Linked DNA regions of Salinivibrio kushneri. The protein of the gene in region 1 binds, or shares a complex with, the protein of each later gene. Links are inferred from orthologs where the notes say so. Each region holds a gene or a part of one and is shown on either strand. Other genes may lie near its edges.

Region 1 (4,067 bases):
CGTTGGCGGTTGCGGTTATTTCCGCCGCCTTTGTTATTGTTACTGCGGCGCTGCGTATTAGGGCGCTTCGCCATTTTCTTTGGCGGTGGCAAATCTTTTAGCAGTGCACTGCGGTCGAACTCGCTAACCGGGATGCTATGTTCAATGTACTCTTCAATGGCGGGCAAATTCACCGCATAGTCTTCACAGGCAAAGCTGATGGAGCTGCCACTGGCACCTGCGCGCCCAGTACGGCCAATACGATGCACATAATCTTGCGCGTCGTCTGGCAGGTCGTAGTTAAACACATGGGTCACTTGCGGAATATGCAAACCGCGCGCGGCAACATCGGTTGCGACCAATAGATCGAGCTCGCCATTAGTGAATTGCTCGAGGATTTTAACCCGTTTTTTCTGGGGAACGTCGCCGGTGAGCAAGCCCACACGATGGTTATCAGCCGCTAAATGGGCCCAAATTGACTCGCAGCGATGCTTGGTATTGGCGAAAATGATCGCGCGCTCAGGCCAATCTTCTTCAATCAAAGTTTGTAGCAGCGGCATCTTTTCTTTGTTTGATGGCTGGAACAACTCTTCTTTGATGCGATGGCCGGTAATTTGCTCTGGCTCTACCACCACATGTTCTGGGTTGGTCATATGCTCAAAGGCCAGCTCTTGTACGCGATAGGACAAGGTCGCCGAAAATAGCATGTTCAAGCGCTGATCGGGGGCGGGCATGCGGTTAAACAAAAAGCGAATGTCTTTGATAAAACCGAGATCAAACATGCGGTCGGCTTCATCGAGCACCACAGCTTGAATGCCGTGCAAATCAATCACTTTCTTTTTGTAAAAGTCGATAATACGGCCACAGGTACCGATTAAAATATCGACACCCTGTTCTAGCGTCTGTTGCTGTTGGTCGTAACCTTCGCCACCATACGCGAGCCCTGCGCTAATCGACGTATTCGCCAAAAGCGGCTCAGCATCATTATAGATCTGAATCGCTAATTCACGCGTAGGAGCTAATATAATCGCACGCGGCTGATTTTTTTTACGCGATGCAGGCGCATCGGTCGTCAGAAGGTGATGAAACGTCGCAGCCAGGAACGCCAGGGTTTTGCCCGTCCCCGTTTGCGCCTGTCCTGCAATGTCTTGGCCGGTGAGCAGGACCGGCAATGCCAGGGCTTGGATAGGGGTACATTGAGTAAACCCTTTGGCCTCCAAGCTCTTGAGAACATCGGCGTGCAAGCCGAGCTCGGCAAATTTCTGCTCTGTGATATGCGTCATTTTCATCCGGATAGAATATCAGCTTAGGCTTGCAATACGGAAGCGAATCCAGTCAAATAGTCCCATAATTTACTGGTCGCAATTTAGCCAGTAACAAAAACATGTATTGGAGTAGAAGATGAGCGACAAAATTATGCAGCTAACCGACGACAGCTTTGAGGCAGACGTTCTAAAAGCTGCAGGGCCTGTATTGGTGGATTTTTGGGCAGAATGGTGTGGGCCGTGTAAAATGATCGCGCCTATCCTGGACGAAATCGCTGAAGAATACGCAGGTAAAGTCACCATCGGAAAACTGAACATTGACCAGAACGCAGGTACACCGCCTAAGTTCGGCATCCGTGGTATCCCAACACTGCTGCTATTTAAAGATGGCAGCGTGGCAGCAACCAAGGTTGGTGCTGTGTCAAAAACTCAGCTGAAAGAGTTTCTTGACGCCAACCTATAATGTTAAAGTAACCGTCGCTGCCTCTCAGCGGCGGTTGTTTTTCTGCCAACTAGACGATACCCCATTTAGGTGCTACCTTATTGCACGGAATTTGTACTTCTGTTCATCTCTCGAACATACCACTGGTCTCGACACGCTAACTAATTTCAGACCTCAACTTTGACAAACAAGACACTCACCACTATGAATCTTACCGAACTGAAGACTCAACCCGTCTCGACGCTGGTTGCGCTTGGCGAAAGCATGGGACTTGAAAACCTGGCTCGCTTGCGTAAACAGGACATCATTTTCTCGATCCTCAAACAGCACGCAAAAAGCGGTGAAGATATTTTCGGCAATGGCGTACTGGAAATTCTTCAAGACGGGTTTGGCTTCTTGCGCAGCGCAGATAGCTCGTATTTGGCCGGCCCTGATGACATTTATGTATCGCCAAGCCAAATTCGTCGCTTTAACCTGCGCACAGGCGATACCATCGCGGGTAAAATTCGGCCGCCAAAAGATGGCGAGCGTTACTTTGCGCTATTAAAAGTCAACCAAGTGAACAGCGATAAGCCGGACAACGCGCGCAGCAAAATCCTGTTTGAAAACTTGACCCCACTGCATGCCAGCGAGCGTATGGTGATGGAGCGTGGCAACGGCTCCACGGAAGACATCACAGCACGTGTGCTGGATTTGGCTTCGCCGATTGGTAAAGGCCAGCGCGGCTTGATTGTGGCACCGCCAAAAGCGGGTAAAACCATGTTGCTGCAAAACATTGCGCAAAGCATCGCGTTTAACCACCCAGACTGTGAATTGATGGTGCTGTTGATTGACGAGCGTCCGGAAGAAGTGACCGAGATGCAGCGCTTGGTACAAGGCGAAGTGGTTGCCTCAACCTTTGACGAGCCCGCAAACCGCCACGTGCAAGTCGCCGAAATGGTGATTGAAAAAGCCAAGCGTTTGGTGGAGCACAAAAAAGACGTGGTTATCTTGCTGGACTCGATCACCCGTCTGGCGCGTGCTTACAACACGGTTGTGCCATCATCAGGTAAAGTATTGACCGGTGGTGTTGACGCCAATGCCTTGCACCGTCCGAAGCGTTTCTTTGGTGCGGCGCGTAATGTGGAAGAAGGCGGCAGCCTGACCATTATCGCCACTGCGCTGGTAGACACGGGCTCTAAGATGGACGAAGTCATCTACGAAGAGTTTAAAGGCACGGGTAATATGGAATTGCACCTGTCCCGTAAGATTGCTGAAAAACGTGTTTTCCCTGCTATTGACTTCACCCGCTCTGGTACCCGCCGTGAAGAGTTGCTGACCAAGCCCGATGAACTACAAAAAATGTGGATCTTGCGCAAAATTGTGCATCCAATGGGCGAGCTGGAAGGCATGGAATTCTTGATTGGTAAATTGGCGATGTCCAAAACCAACAACGAGTTCTTTGATGCCATGCGTCGGCAAAACTCGTAAGTGGTGACGCAATAGTGTTAAGCACTGCGCATTCGCAGTGCTTTTTTATTGCTCAGCGCATACCTAGCTCGCACAATACGAGTCACCAAGGAAAGGTGACGCAGGACGCGTGACACCGAAGATAGGATTGCAACGGATGGCAAGACGTTTTCGCATCAAGCTAGCAGCGATATGCCTAGGGATCGTGGGCTTTGTTTCCTCCACGGTATCGGCATCCAATGAGCCAGCGGCCGATGGGCAAATCGTAGCTCAGCCTTTTATTGAGCAAGTGTTAGATAAAGCCAGTACGGCGGATGCGATGCGTACTGCCTTTACCCTCCAAGCCAACGGCGATATCAATGCGCTTGAGTCACACATTCGCCAGCTTCCTCCTCTGACGCGTGAGGCAACCTTGTATCGGCTGCTCTCTTCACCGTTGCGGCTTGATAACGAGAAATGGCGCGATTATCTCGTGACCTTAAGTCAGCAGCAGCCACACTTTCTGTTACGTCACCAACAAGACGGTTATTGGGTGACCACGCCTGCGTTTCATTACGCCGCCGCGGCGCGCAAGCAGCTTAATCGCTACCGCCAGCAGCAATTAACCCAAGAGCTCGGCATGCTATTGAGCTATCGTCAGTTGGTCATTGCTGATTGGGTGAAACCTGATGAGGCCGATTATGCGCGACGCCGTGATGCCTTGGTAAGCATGATTGCTGACTATGACGGCGATGGCTTAGCGTATCTGACCGATCAGTATCTTAATGATCCGACTTTAATGTGGATGCCAGACAACGCGATTTTAGCCGCGTTGGCACAGGCCACGGATCGTCCCGCGTTGTATGAAAGGTTATGGCGCCGAGGCACCGATCAGTATAGCCTCGCGGCTTTGCACGCGCTGCGTGAACGCGGAGCAGAGCCGTTTGCACTGC
Region 2 (11,025 bases), 920 kb from region 1 along the record:
CGGGGCGCTGGCCAAATACACCGCCGCTTGGGCAATGGCGCGCTCTCCTTCTGCTGGCCCCACGCGGGTAAAGCAGTCCCAGGCGTTCAGCGCGACCTGCATCGCGCGCGGATCGGCATTACCGACATCCTCTGAAGCGATCGCAAGTAGCCGCCTTGCGACATAGAGTGGGTCGCCTCCTGCACTGACAATCCGTGCATACCAATACAATGCCCCATCGGGGCTCGAGCCGCGTACCGATTTGTGAAACGCAGAAATCAAGTCGTACCACGCATCCCCCTGCTTATCGAACTGCGCCACTTTTTCACCGGCCACATCTTTAAGCATCGGCATCGTGATTTGGCCATCGGCCATGTCTGCCAACATTTCCAACAGGTTTAACGCCATACGTGCATCACCACTGCACGCTGCCGTCAATGCCGATTTAACCCCTTCCTCAAACGTCAAGGGCTGCTCACCAAGCCCACGCTGTGCGTCGGCGAGCGCTTGATCAATCACCGCTTCCAAATCGCTCTCGTCAAGACTGGTTAAACGGTACACACGGGCACGCGATAGCAAGGCGTTATTAAGCTCGAACGAGGGGTTTTCCGTGGTGGCACCAATAAACGTGACAGTGCCCGCTTCCACATGGGGCAAAAACGCATCCTGCTGGCTTTTATTAAAGCGGTGCACTTCATCGACAAACAGAACAGTACGAATACCAGCTTGCTTGTTTTGCTCTGCGCGTCCAATCGCCTCTCGGATCTCCTTGACGCCAGACGTCACGGCTGAGATTTGTTCCAGCTCTGCGTTGGCTTGGCGCGCGGCAATATCCGCAAGGGTGGTTTTACCGGTCCCAGGTGGACCCCAAAAAATCATCGAGTGGAGGGAGCCAGACTCAATTGCCCGGCGAAGCGGTTTACCCTCAGCGAGAAGGTGACGCTGACCGATGTACTGATCAAGCGTAATAGGCCGCATGCGTGCGGCCAATGGGCGAAAATCATCTGCAAAGTCAAGCGGTAAGGTCGACACAGTCACCTCCGAGGCAATTATCTTGGTTGGCGCTGATCGTCGACCATCACTGAGTCTGGTGGCGTAAACGAAAACAGGTCTGACGCCGGTGCTTGTCGGCTAAATTGACTCAGCGAGAACTGGCTCTGTTGCCCATCTTGCTCAACCACGGTAAAGCCGGTCAAGGTACCATCCGGTTTCACCGTGACTTCAAATTCGCCAATCGTGCCTGTGGTTTTTGGCGTTAAGGTAAAGGTATCAGCCTCTTGGGTGATTCGATACGCCTGCCAATCACTGGGCTGATTGCGTGTCAGCAATACAAACGGCGTTTGTGCCGTCGCATCCTCCAACCACATCGCGGTCACTTGCTCAACAAATGGGCTGTAGTACCAAAGCGTATCGCCATCAGAAATCATGATGGTTTCGTCGGGAGAGGTCGTGGTCCAGTTAAACAAGTTTGGCCGCTGAATCGCCAACCGCCCTTTTGCTTGATGAATCACCTCTCCTTCCGGGCTTTGCACTGTTTGGGAAAACTGCGCACTGAACGCGTCAACCTGACTCAACCGTTCCATCAGGTGTTGTTGCGCCTGCGTTTTCGCCTGCACCGACAATGCAAAAAGTAGAGACAGCACCACCATTAGGTGGCGGATAGCAGAGAATCGAGTCATGAAACCTTCCATTCGATCAATCTTTGGGTGGCGGTGGCGCGATGACTTCGCGATTACCGTTATGGCCTGGTGAGCTTACGACACCGTGTGCTTCCAGTTGTTCCACGATCCGCGCCGCTCGGTTGTAGCCAATTTTGAATCGGCGCTGTACGCCAGAAACAGACCCTCGACGGCTTTCGGTGACAAATTCAACCACTTGGTCAAAAAGCTGGTCCAGCTCTTCCCCATCTCCGCCTGAGGGCGCTTCACCCGGCAACAAGCTATCGGAGCCTTGATCCCCTTTGGTTATTTCGTCTAGGTACTGAGGCTTACCACGCGCTTTCCAATTGTTTACCACGCGATGCACCTCTTCATCACTGACAAAAGCACCATGAACACGAATCGGATGGTTGGAGCCATTAGGCATAAAGAGCATATCACCCATCCCCAATAACGACTCTGCGCCACCTTGGTCGAGGATAGTGCGTGAATCTGTCTTGGTAGACACCGTAAACGCCATCCGCGTTGGAATGTTGGCTTTGATTAAGCCTGTGATCACATCCACTGATGGACGCTGGGTGGCAAGCACTAGATGAATACCTGCGGCTCGAGCCTTTTGCGCCAGACGCGCAATCAACTCTTCCACTTTTTTGCCCACCACCATCATCAGATCGGAGAATTCATCCACGACCACCACAATATAAGGCAGCTTTTCCAGCTTAGGCGCTGACTCATCCATCGAGTCACCTGGCTTCCAAAGCGGATCGGGAATGGGATTATTCGCCGCTTCTGCGGCTTTTACTTTCTCGTTAAAGCCTTTTAAATTTCGCACCCCTAGCGCCGACATCAACTTGTAACGACGTTCCATCTCGCCAACACACCAACGCAGGGCATTGCCCGCATCTTTCATGTCAGTCACCACCTCGGTTAACAGGTGTGGGATCCCCTCATACACCGAGAGCTCGAGCATTTTCGGATCTATCATAATAAAGCGCACATCTTCCGGTGAAGCTTTATACAGCATGCTCACCAACATGACGTTCACACCCACCGATTTACCCGAGCCTGTGGTACCCGCCACCAGCATGTGTGGCGCCTTACCCAAATCGGTAATAATCGCTTCACCCGCGATATCATTCCCCAGCACCACCGAAATAGGCGAGTGGCTGTTCTTAAACCGCTCGCTACCGATCACTTCGGACATAAACACCGTTTCTCGGTGCTCATTGGGGAGCTCAAGACCAATATAGGGTTTACCTGGGATCACTTCGACCACACGCACTGCCGTGGTCGACAAAGCACGCGCCAAGTCTTTGGATAAGCCAGAAATGCGCGAGACTTTGACCCCAGGGGCCAAGTCGAGCTCAAAACGGGTGATCACTGGGCCTGGATACACGCCAACCACGCGCGCCTGGACTTTAAAGTCTTCCAGTCGTGCTTCGACCAGGCGAGCAATCTTCTCGAGCTCTTCACGCGTCGCCTGCTCTGCGGTGTGGCGAGCGGGGTCAAGCAGATCGAGGGTCGGGAAAGGTTCTTTCGGTGTGGGTAAATCCGGCTCATCTTTGACTAAGAACGGGTGATCCAGTCCAGCTGCCTGCTGCTGATTTTTTTGCGCTTGGCGAATGGTTTCTTGGAAGGGGTCGTCATCCTCATCCGCGCCACTGCTCGCTTGTTCTGCACGCTCAAGCTCGGACAGCCCATCTTGATTGCCATAGGTTGTGTCGACGTGATGCTGGCTCGGTGCGATTGGTGCACTGTGCAGATCATCAGATGGTGGCTCTTCGCCCGTTTCAATGGAGGGAGCAGTTCCAGTATCAAGATGTGGCGTATCCACCTCAACGCGCGAAGACGATACAGGCGCAGCTTCTTCATGCTCCTCCTCCTGCTCGATAGCAAGGTGCCACTGCCCCAATGACGGTTCCTCGGGGTGCGCATCATCGCTATCGGTAGCGCCCTGATCGTCGGCAACATCCGAGTCTGTTGCCGAACGCGCTTGTCCACCAAAGATAATAGGCGACGCGGCCTTGTTCTGTGCCTGCTCATCGTTGGCGGAACTCTCCGCCTTCTCCGGCGCTGACGGTGTCAAGCGACGTAAATCACTGAGCTCCATCGGCTCAGATGTATTGGCTGCGGTGTGTGTGTCGGAGTCTGGCATGCCTAGCTCGGTGGGTGCGTCACCGCGAATCCGATTCACCGTCCAGGTGACGCCTTTTAGTGTCATGGCGCCGAGGTTATCAACAATGGTCAACCAAGAGATCCCTGTAAAGAGAGTAAAACCGGCCGCCCAGCCAAACAGCATCATCAAGGTCGTGCCTAATACATTAAATAGCGGCAGCGCCAAACTGTTGGTGACATCCCCCATCACGCCACCAGAGGAAAAATGCCAAAAATCGTCAAAATTCAAATCGGCCAACGAGCAGCTGGTTAAAAACAGGATGAACAGTCCTAATATGCGCGCACCGATAATGGTGTAATTAATGGGTTCGTCGTCACCACGGCGACGTAAAAATACCCAACCACCGAGGATCACCGCTGGCGGCAGCGGATACGCTAAGATGCCAAACGAGAAGAAAAGACTATCGGCGAGCCAAGCGCCCATGGCGCCTGCGGCATTGTGCACATCACCATGCCAAGCAGTTTGCGACCAAGACGGGTCGGCTGGATTAAAAGACAATAAAGCCACCATAGCAAACACGGCAGCCGCGAGCACCAAGATAAACCCACACTCTTTTAATCGCTGAACACCATCTAAACGCACTTTGGAACGAGCTGCTTTGGGCTCCCGACGTAAAGAAAACTCCATCATCACCTGTTTAATACCGTTCTTGAACCGCATTCCTCATCCTATCTTGAGGCTTGCTCATATTGTCCTGACTTTACCACATTCATGCCATGAGAGCAGGCATGATGCCTGTTTACGATAAATCTTTACCGAGATATCACACAATCCTCAGTGATCCGAGCAAAAAATAAGCCGAGCACAATGCTCGGCTTGCGTTCTGATAGGAGTTGCCCCGCACCACCCATTTAACTCACTGACTATCGCGTATGAATAACCAGATGATTGCTCTGCTTGACCTCTTCCATTACCACGTAGGTGCGAGTGTCATTCACACCAGGCAAACGCAGCAAAGTTTCACCCAATAACTTGCGATATGCCGACATATCCGCTACTCGTGTTTTAAGCAGGTAATCAAAATCCCCTGACACTAACGAGCACTCTTGAATGTCCTCAAGCGTTTGCACGGCTTTGTTAAATTGCTCGAACACATCAGGCGCACCGCGGTTGAGTGTGATTTCGACAAACACTAGCAGTGATGCATCCAAATACTGGGGGTTAAGCAGTGCTGTATAGCCAAGGATATAACCTTGACGCTCAAGACGTCGTACACGTTCTAGACAGGGGGTAGGAGAAAGACCAACACGTTTTGATAACTCAACGTTAGAGACTCGCCCATCCTTTTGGAGCTCGTTCAGGATGTTGCGGTCAATGCGGTCCAATTCCTTGGAGGGCTTTTTTTTGGTATCTACCATTTTTTATTCCACCTTGTTACTTCCTTGCAAAAAGATATACCAAATTAAATAACATCTAAATGATTTTCAGCATCAAATGCTGGTTTATTGCCTTTATACTAGCCTGAAAATTGACAATATCAATAACAAGCCAGCCGATAACACTGAATAAACAAGAGGTGACAGCATGATCATTGGCGTTCCAAAAGAAATCAAAAACCATGAGTACCGCGTTGGTATGGTACCCGCGAGTGTTCGCGAGCTCATTTCTCACGGCCACTCTGTCTACATCGAGACCAACGCAGGTAATGGTATTGGTTTCTCTGACGACGACTATAAAGCCGCCGGCGCGTCTATCCTTCCCACTGCTGCTGACGTCTTTGCTAAAGCAGAAATGATCGTCAAGGTAAAAGAGCCACAAGCCGTTGAGCGTGCGATGCTCCGTGAAGGACAGATTTTGTTCACCTATTTGCATCTTGCACCAGATTTTCCGCAAACAGAAGACTTAATTAAAAGTAAAGCCATCTGTATTGCCTACGAAACGGTAACAGATTCTAAAGGTCGATTGCCACTACTTGCGCCTATGTCTGAGGTTGCCGGTCGTATGTCTATTCAAGCAGGTGCACAAGCGCTTGAGAAATCACATGGTGGTTCAGGCATGCTGCTCAGCGGTGTGCCCGGTGTTGAGCCTGCGAAAATCGTGGTATTAGGCGGTGGCGTAGTTGGCTCTAACGCTGCACGTATGGCGGTTGGCCTACGCGCGGACGTGACTATTCTCGACAAAAATGTCGACACCCTACGTCGCCTCGATGAAGAGTTCCAAGGGCGCGCCAAAGTGGTGTACTCCACCGAGGAGACCCTGGAGCAGCACGTGCTGAACGCAGACCTGGTCGTGGGCGCAGTACTCATCCCAGGCGCAGCTGCACCTAAGCTGGTGAACGAAGATCATATCAAACGTATGAAGCCTGGCGCAGCGGTTGTGGATGTGGCTATTGATCAAGGCGGCTGTTTCGCAACTTCACACGCGACCACTCATGCCGATCCAACCTATATCGTCGACGACGTGGTGCACTACTGTGTCGCTAACATGCCAGGCGCGGTGGCACGTACCTCTACTGTCGCACTGAACAACGCCACGCTGCCATATATCGTCAAACTGGCTAATAAGGGCTATCGCGATGCCTTGGTGGAAGACCAGCACCTGCGCAATGGCCTGAATGTTATCGGTGGTCAAGTCACGATTAAAGAAGTCGCTGAAGGCTTTGATTTGCCGTATGTTGATGCCATGGACGCACTGAAGTCTGCGCATTAATCGGCTGCGCCAATCATAGAAATCGAGGGCACCATCACGGTGCCCTTTCTTTACCTTTCTAATTTACCTACAATCAGTCCATTCAAAAAAACGAACCTCTTTCCTGCTCGGAGACGTGAATGAGTAACATTAAGCATGCGAACCTTTTGATCTTGGGTTCAGGCCCGGCTGGCTACACGGCCGCTGTTTATGCCGCGCGCGCTAACTTAAACCCAGTCATGGTGACTGGAATGCAGCAAGGTGGGCAATTGACCACCACGACAGATGTCGAAAACTGGCCAGGCGATCCTGAGGGGCTGACCGGACCGGCGTTAATGGATCGCATGAAAGCCCATGCGGAAAAGTTTGAAACCGAGATCATTTTTGATCACATCAATGATGTGGATTTATCCTCACGTCCATTCCGCCTAAAAGGCGATAACGGCGAGTTCACCTGTGATGCATTGATCATATCGACCGGCGCGTCAGCGCAATACCTTGGCTTGCCGTCTGAAGACGCATTCAAAGGACGTGGTGTCTCAGCGTGTGCGACCTGTGATGGTTTTTTCTATCGCAACCAGAAAGTCGCGGTGATCGGCGGTGGCAACACCGCAGTCGAAGAGGCGTTATACCTGTCTAACATTGCCTCAGAGGTACATGTTGTTCATCGTCGTGACACCTTCCGTGCTGAAAAGATCCTCGTTGATCGCATGATGGATAAAGTGAAGAACGGGAACATAGTGCTACACACTAACCGCGTGCTCGATGAAGTATTAGGCGATGAAATGGGCGTGACCCAAGCACGCTTGAAAGATACCCAGAGTGATGAAACTGAAACACTGGATGTGATGGGCGTGTTTGTTGCCATCGGCCACAAGCCGAATACCGACATTTTTGCTGGCCAACTCGACATGGAAAATGGCTACATTAAGGTCGAGTCAGGCCTCAATGGCAACGCCACCCAAACCAGCGTTGAAGGGGTGTTTGCCGCCGGTGACGTGATGGATCATGTATATCGTCAAGCGATTACTTCTGCCGGTACTGGCTGTATGGCGGCGCTCGATGCCGAGCGTTTTCTCGACGCTTTAGCCGATAATAAATAAGCCTATGCTCTCATGCAGGCTGCCATTCGGTGGCCTGCCCAGCCTATTTGTAGGCTCTCATAAAATAATAAGACGATATGGATAAATCTAAACAGCGGGCGCTAACCCAATGGCTCAAGTCGCAGAGCACGTTAGCCAAACCCTGGTTAGTTGCGACGATTAGTATTGCACTCCTCTCCGGTGTGCTTTTGATTGCCCAAGCAGCACTTCTCGCCCACCTGCTGCACCAATTGATCATTGAACAAACGGATAAATTCGCGCTGCTCCCAAGCTTTTTGGCGTTAGCGGGCGTCGTGTTAGCACGTGCGGTATGCAGTTGGGCAAAAGAGCAAACGGGCTACCGCTGTGGTGAAGCCATTCGCCAACATATCCGTCACCTGATACTGAACCGACTCGACGCGCTAGGGCCGGTAACGATTCAAGGACGCCCAGCGGGAAGCTGGGCGAGCCTTATTTTAGAACAAGTGGAAGAGTTACAAGATTTTTTCGCTCGTTATCTCCCACAGATGGCTATTGCCGTACTGATCCCCTTGGTGATCTTGGTCGCCGTATTCCCAATCAATTGGGCATCGGGCGTGATCTTTTTAGTTACTGCCCCGCTCGTGCCTCTTTTTATGGCTTTAGTCGGCATCAAGGCCGCAGATGCCAACCGCAAGAATTTCAAGGCACTACAGCGCCTGTCAGGCTATTTTTACGATCGTTTGCGAGGCCTTCCGACCCTCAAGCTGTTTAACCGCGTCGACGCAGAAGCCGACCAACTTCATCTCGCCTCACACACGTTTCGTCAGCGTACCATGGAGGTGCTGCGCTTAGCCTTTTTGTCATCGGCCGTGCTGGAGTTTTTCACCGCGATATCTATTGCCGTTGTCGCAGTCTATTTTGGTTTCAGCTTTATTGGTGAGCTTGATTTTGGCCATTATGGGGCCCCCATATCGTTATTTACCGGCCTATTTGTACTGGTTCTCGCCCCCGAGTTTTATCAACCACTGCGGGATTTAGGGACCTTTTACCACGCCAAAGCACAAGCAATCGGGGCGGCCGAGTCTATCGTGGAATTTCTCGATGCCCAGCCAGACACCGGCACCCAAGGCACAATCACACCTGACTTATCCGCTGTCTCTATTAGCGCGCAAGATTTAGAGGTGCTGAGTCCAGACGGACACGTATTGGCAGGGCCTATGAGCTTTTCTATCCAGCCCGGTGAACACGTTGCGCTTGTTGGCGTTAGTGGTGCAGGGAAATCAAGCCTGCTTAATGCGCTACTCGGCTTTTTACCCTACCGTGGCCGCCTTAGCATCAATGGCTGTGAACGCAGTGAACTTGATTTAACGCATTGGCGTCAGTCGATAAGCTGGGTTGGGCAAAACCCACAGCTTTTCCATGGCAGTATTCGCGACAATATTGCCCTCGCCAACCCTGAAGCGAGCCCTGAGACAATCAATCAGGTGATGACCCAAGCGTACGTGGATGAGTTTGTGATGCGACTGACCGACGGTTTAGCGCACTTTGTCGGCGATCGAAATGGTGGTTTATCGGTGGGCCAAGCGCAACGTATCGCTGTCGCACGGGCGTTGCTACAAAATGGCGCACTGTGGGTGCTGGATGAACCGACCGCAAGTTTGGATGCGCACAGTGAACAACGCGTGCTCGACACCTTGCAAGCCGCCACCCAAGTTAGAACCTGTATTCAGGTTTCCCACCGTTTAGATACGCTGGCAACCAGTGACCAAGTTTGGGTCATGATGAACGGCAAGTTAGTACAACAAGGCCCCTATCATACACTGGCAGAAACCGGCCCGCTGGCAGAGATGCTGGCTTCCGCCGATAGGAGAAATCTCGATGCGTGAACTACTGCCCTATCTTCGCCTCTATAAACGCCACTGGTTTGGATTAAGTCTGGGTATGGTGTTGGCGTTTGCCACCTTGTTTGCCGCCATTGGGCTGTTAACGCTCTCCGGCTGGTTTATTGCCGCCGCCGCAGTCGCTGGCCTAGCTGGCATCGCCACCTTTAATTACATGCTGCCCGCCGCTGGTGTGCGTGGCTTTTCTATTGGGCGTACATTCGGGCGTTGGGCTGAACGTGTGGTCAGCCACAATGCCACCTTCAAGCTGTTGGCGGATTTGCGGGTATCCTTTTTTCGCAAGCTCGCCCCTTTAGTGCCAGACCAAAGCCTGAACATGCGTGATGGCGATTTACTCAATCGCATGGTTGCCGACGTCGATGCCATGGACCATGTTTATCTGCGACTCATTAGCCCTATGGTTGTCGGCACCCTCGGCATTGTGGCTGTGAGTCTGTTTTTAGGTTGGTTTGACCCAATGCTTGGCATGGCGCTTGGGCTGACACTACTGGTGTTATTGATTGGGCTGCCCATCCTTTTTTATCGCTTGGGTAATGATCAAGGCCGTGCTCAATTGGAGCAAAACGCAGCTACGCGCATTGCACTGCTCGATTGGTTGCAAGGACACGCCGAGCTGGCTTTATTTGGCGCACGTGACCGTTATCGCGCTCGCATCGATAGCAGTGAGCAAGCCATGCTTCACGCGCAAGCCAATATGGCGCGTATCACTGGGCTGGCCAATGCCGTGCTCGTTGCAGCAACAGGTTTAACACTGGTCGGTATGATATGGCTTGCGGCTGACGGGGTTGGTGGTCGCCTACCCGGTCCAATGATCGCCATGGTGGCTTTCACTACCATGGCAAGCTTTGAGCTGATGATGCCGATCACCGCTGCGTTCCAATACCTGGGCAAAACGCTTACCGCCGCGAAACGGCTCAATGCGATCACCGAGCGCACACCGAGTGTCCCCTTCCCCTCACAAGGACATTCTGGCCCCGCCATCGGCACCATTAGCTTTGATAACGTCAGTTACCAATACCCTGGCGCAGCACAAGACGCGGTTTCAAATATCTCGCTCCACGTGACATCGGGACAAACACTGGCACTGCTGGGTAGGACGGGGTGTGGCAAATCAACCTTATTGAGCTTGGTCACCCGAGCGTGGGATCCCACCCAAGGTCAAATTACCCTTGATGATGTGCCGCTAACACAATGGCAAGAGCCAGCGCTGCGTGACGCAATGTCCGTGGTAACGCAAAAAGTCGACCTGTTTAATGGCACATTGCGCGATAACCTTGCACTTGCCAACCCTCATGCGTCAGACGATGTTTTAACATCAACCCTAGAACGTGTTGGCTTGGGTGGGCTGCTAGAGGGTCAAGGGCTAGATGCTTGGTTGGGCGATGGCGGACGACAGCTTTCCGGTGGCGAGCGCCGCCGCTTGGGGATTGGTCGCGGGTTACTGCATCCCGCCCCTATCATGCTACTCGATGAACCCACCGAAGGGCTTGATGTGCAAACCGAGGCGGAGATCCTATCCTTACTACACACACATTGTCAGGATAAAACCGTGGTGATCATCACCCATCGCTTAGTCGGATTAGCACACATGGACAAAATATGCCTAATGGATGCAGGCC

What was found.
Region 2: the proteins of trxA (region 1) and trxB are in contact, whole or in part, in a crystal structure (PDB 1F6M), measured with the Escherichia coli proteins. The link is inferred for Salinivibrio kushneri from one-to-one orthologs.

The regions. Positions count from the first base shown.
Region 1 is NZ_CP114588.1:59,384-63,450, forward strand. Bases 73-3,043 are described here. They hold trxA (thioredoxin TrxA), read left to right. Parts: upstream 73-1,380; coding sequence 1,381-1,707; downstream 1,708-3,043. Other genes in these bases: rhlB (ATP-dependent RNA helicase RhlB), read right to left, coding at 73-1,268; rho (transcription termination factor Rho), read left to right, coding at 1,891-3,043. Outside these bases: more of rhlB, read right to left, coding at 1-72; more of rho, read left to right, coding at 3,044-3,156; N8M53_RS00295 (hypothetical protein), read left to right, coding at 3,293-4,067. UniProt on the Escherichia coli protein: Participates in various redox reactions through the reversible oxidation of its active center dithiol to a disulfide and catalyzes dithiol-disulfide exchange reactions.
Region 2 is NZ_CP114588.1:977,337-988,361, reverse strand. Bases 5,735-8,562 are described here. They hold trxB (thioredoxin-disulfide reductase), read left to right. Parts: upstream 5,735-6,581; coding sequence 6,582-7,544; downstream 7,545-8,562. Other genes in these bases: cydD (heme ABC transporter permease/ATP-binding protein CydD), read left to right, coding at 7,622-8,562; ald (alanine dehydrogenase), read left to right, coding at 5,735-6,462. Outside these bases: N8M53_RS04815 (replication-associated recombination protein A), read right to left, coding at 1-1,011; outer membrane lipoprotein chaperone LolA, read right to left, coding at 1,029-1,658; N8M53_RS04805 (DNA translocase FtsK), read right to left, coding at 1,675-4,440; leucine-responsive transcriptional regulator Lrp, read right to left, coding at 4,677-5,171; more of ald, read left to right, coding at 5,338-5,734; more of cydD, read left to right, coding at 8,563-9,391; heme ABC transporter ATP-binding protein/permease CydC, read left to right, coding at 9,384-11,025.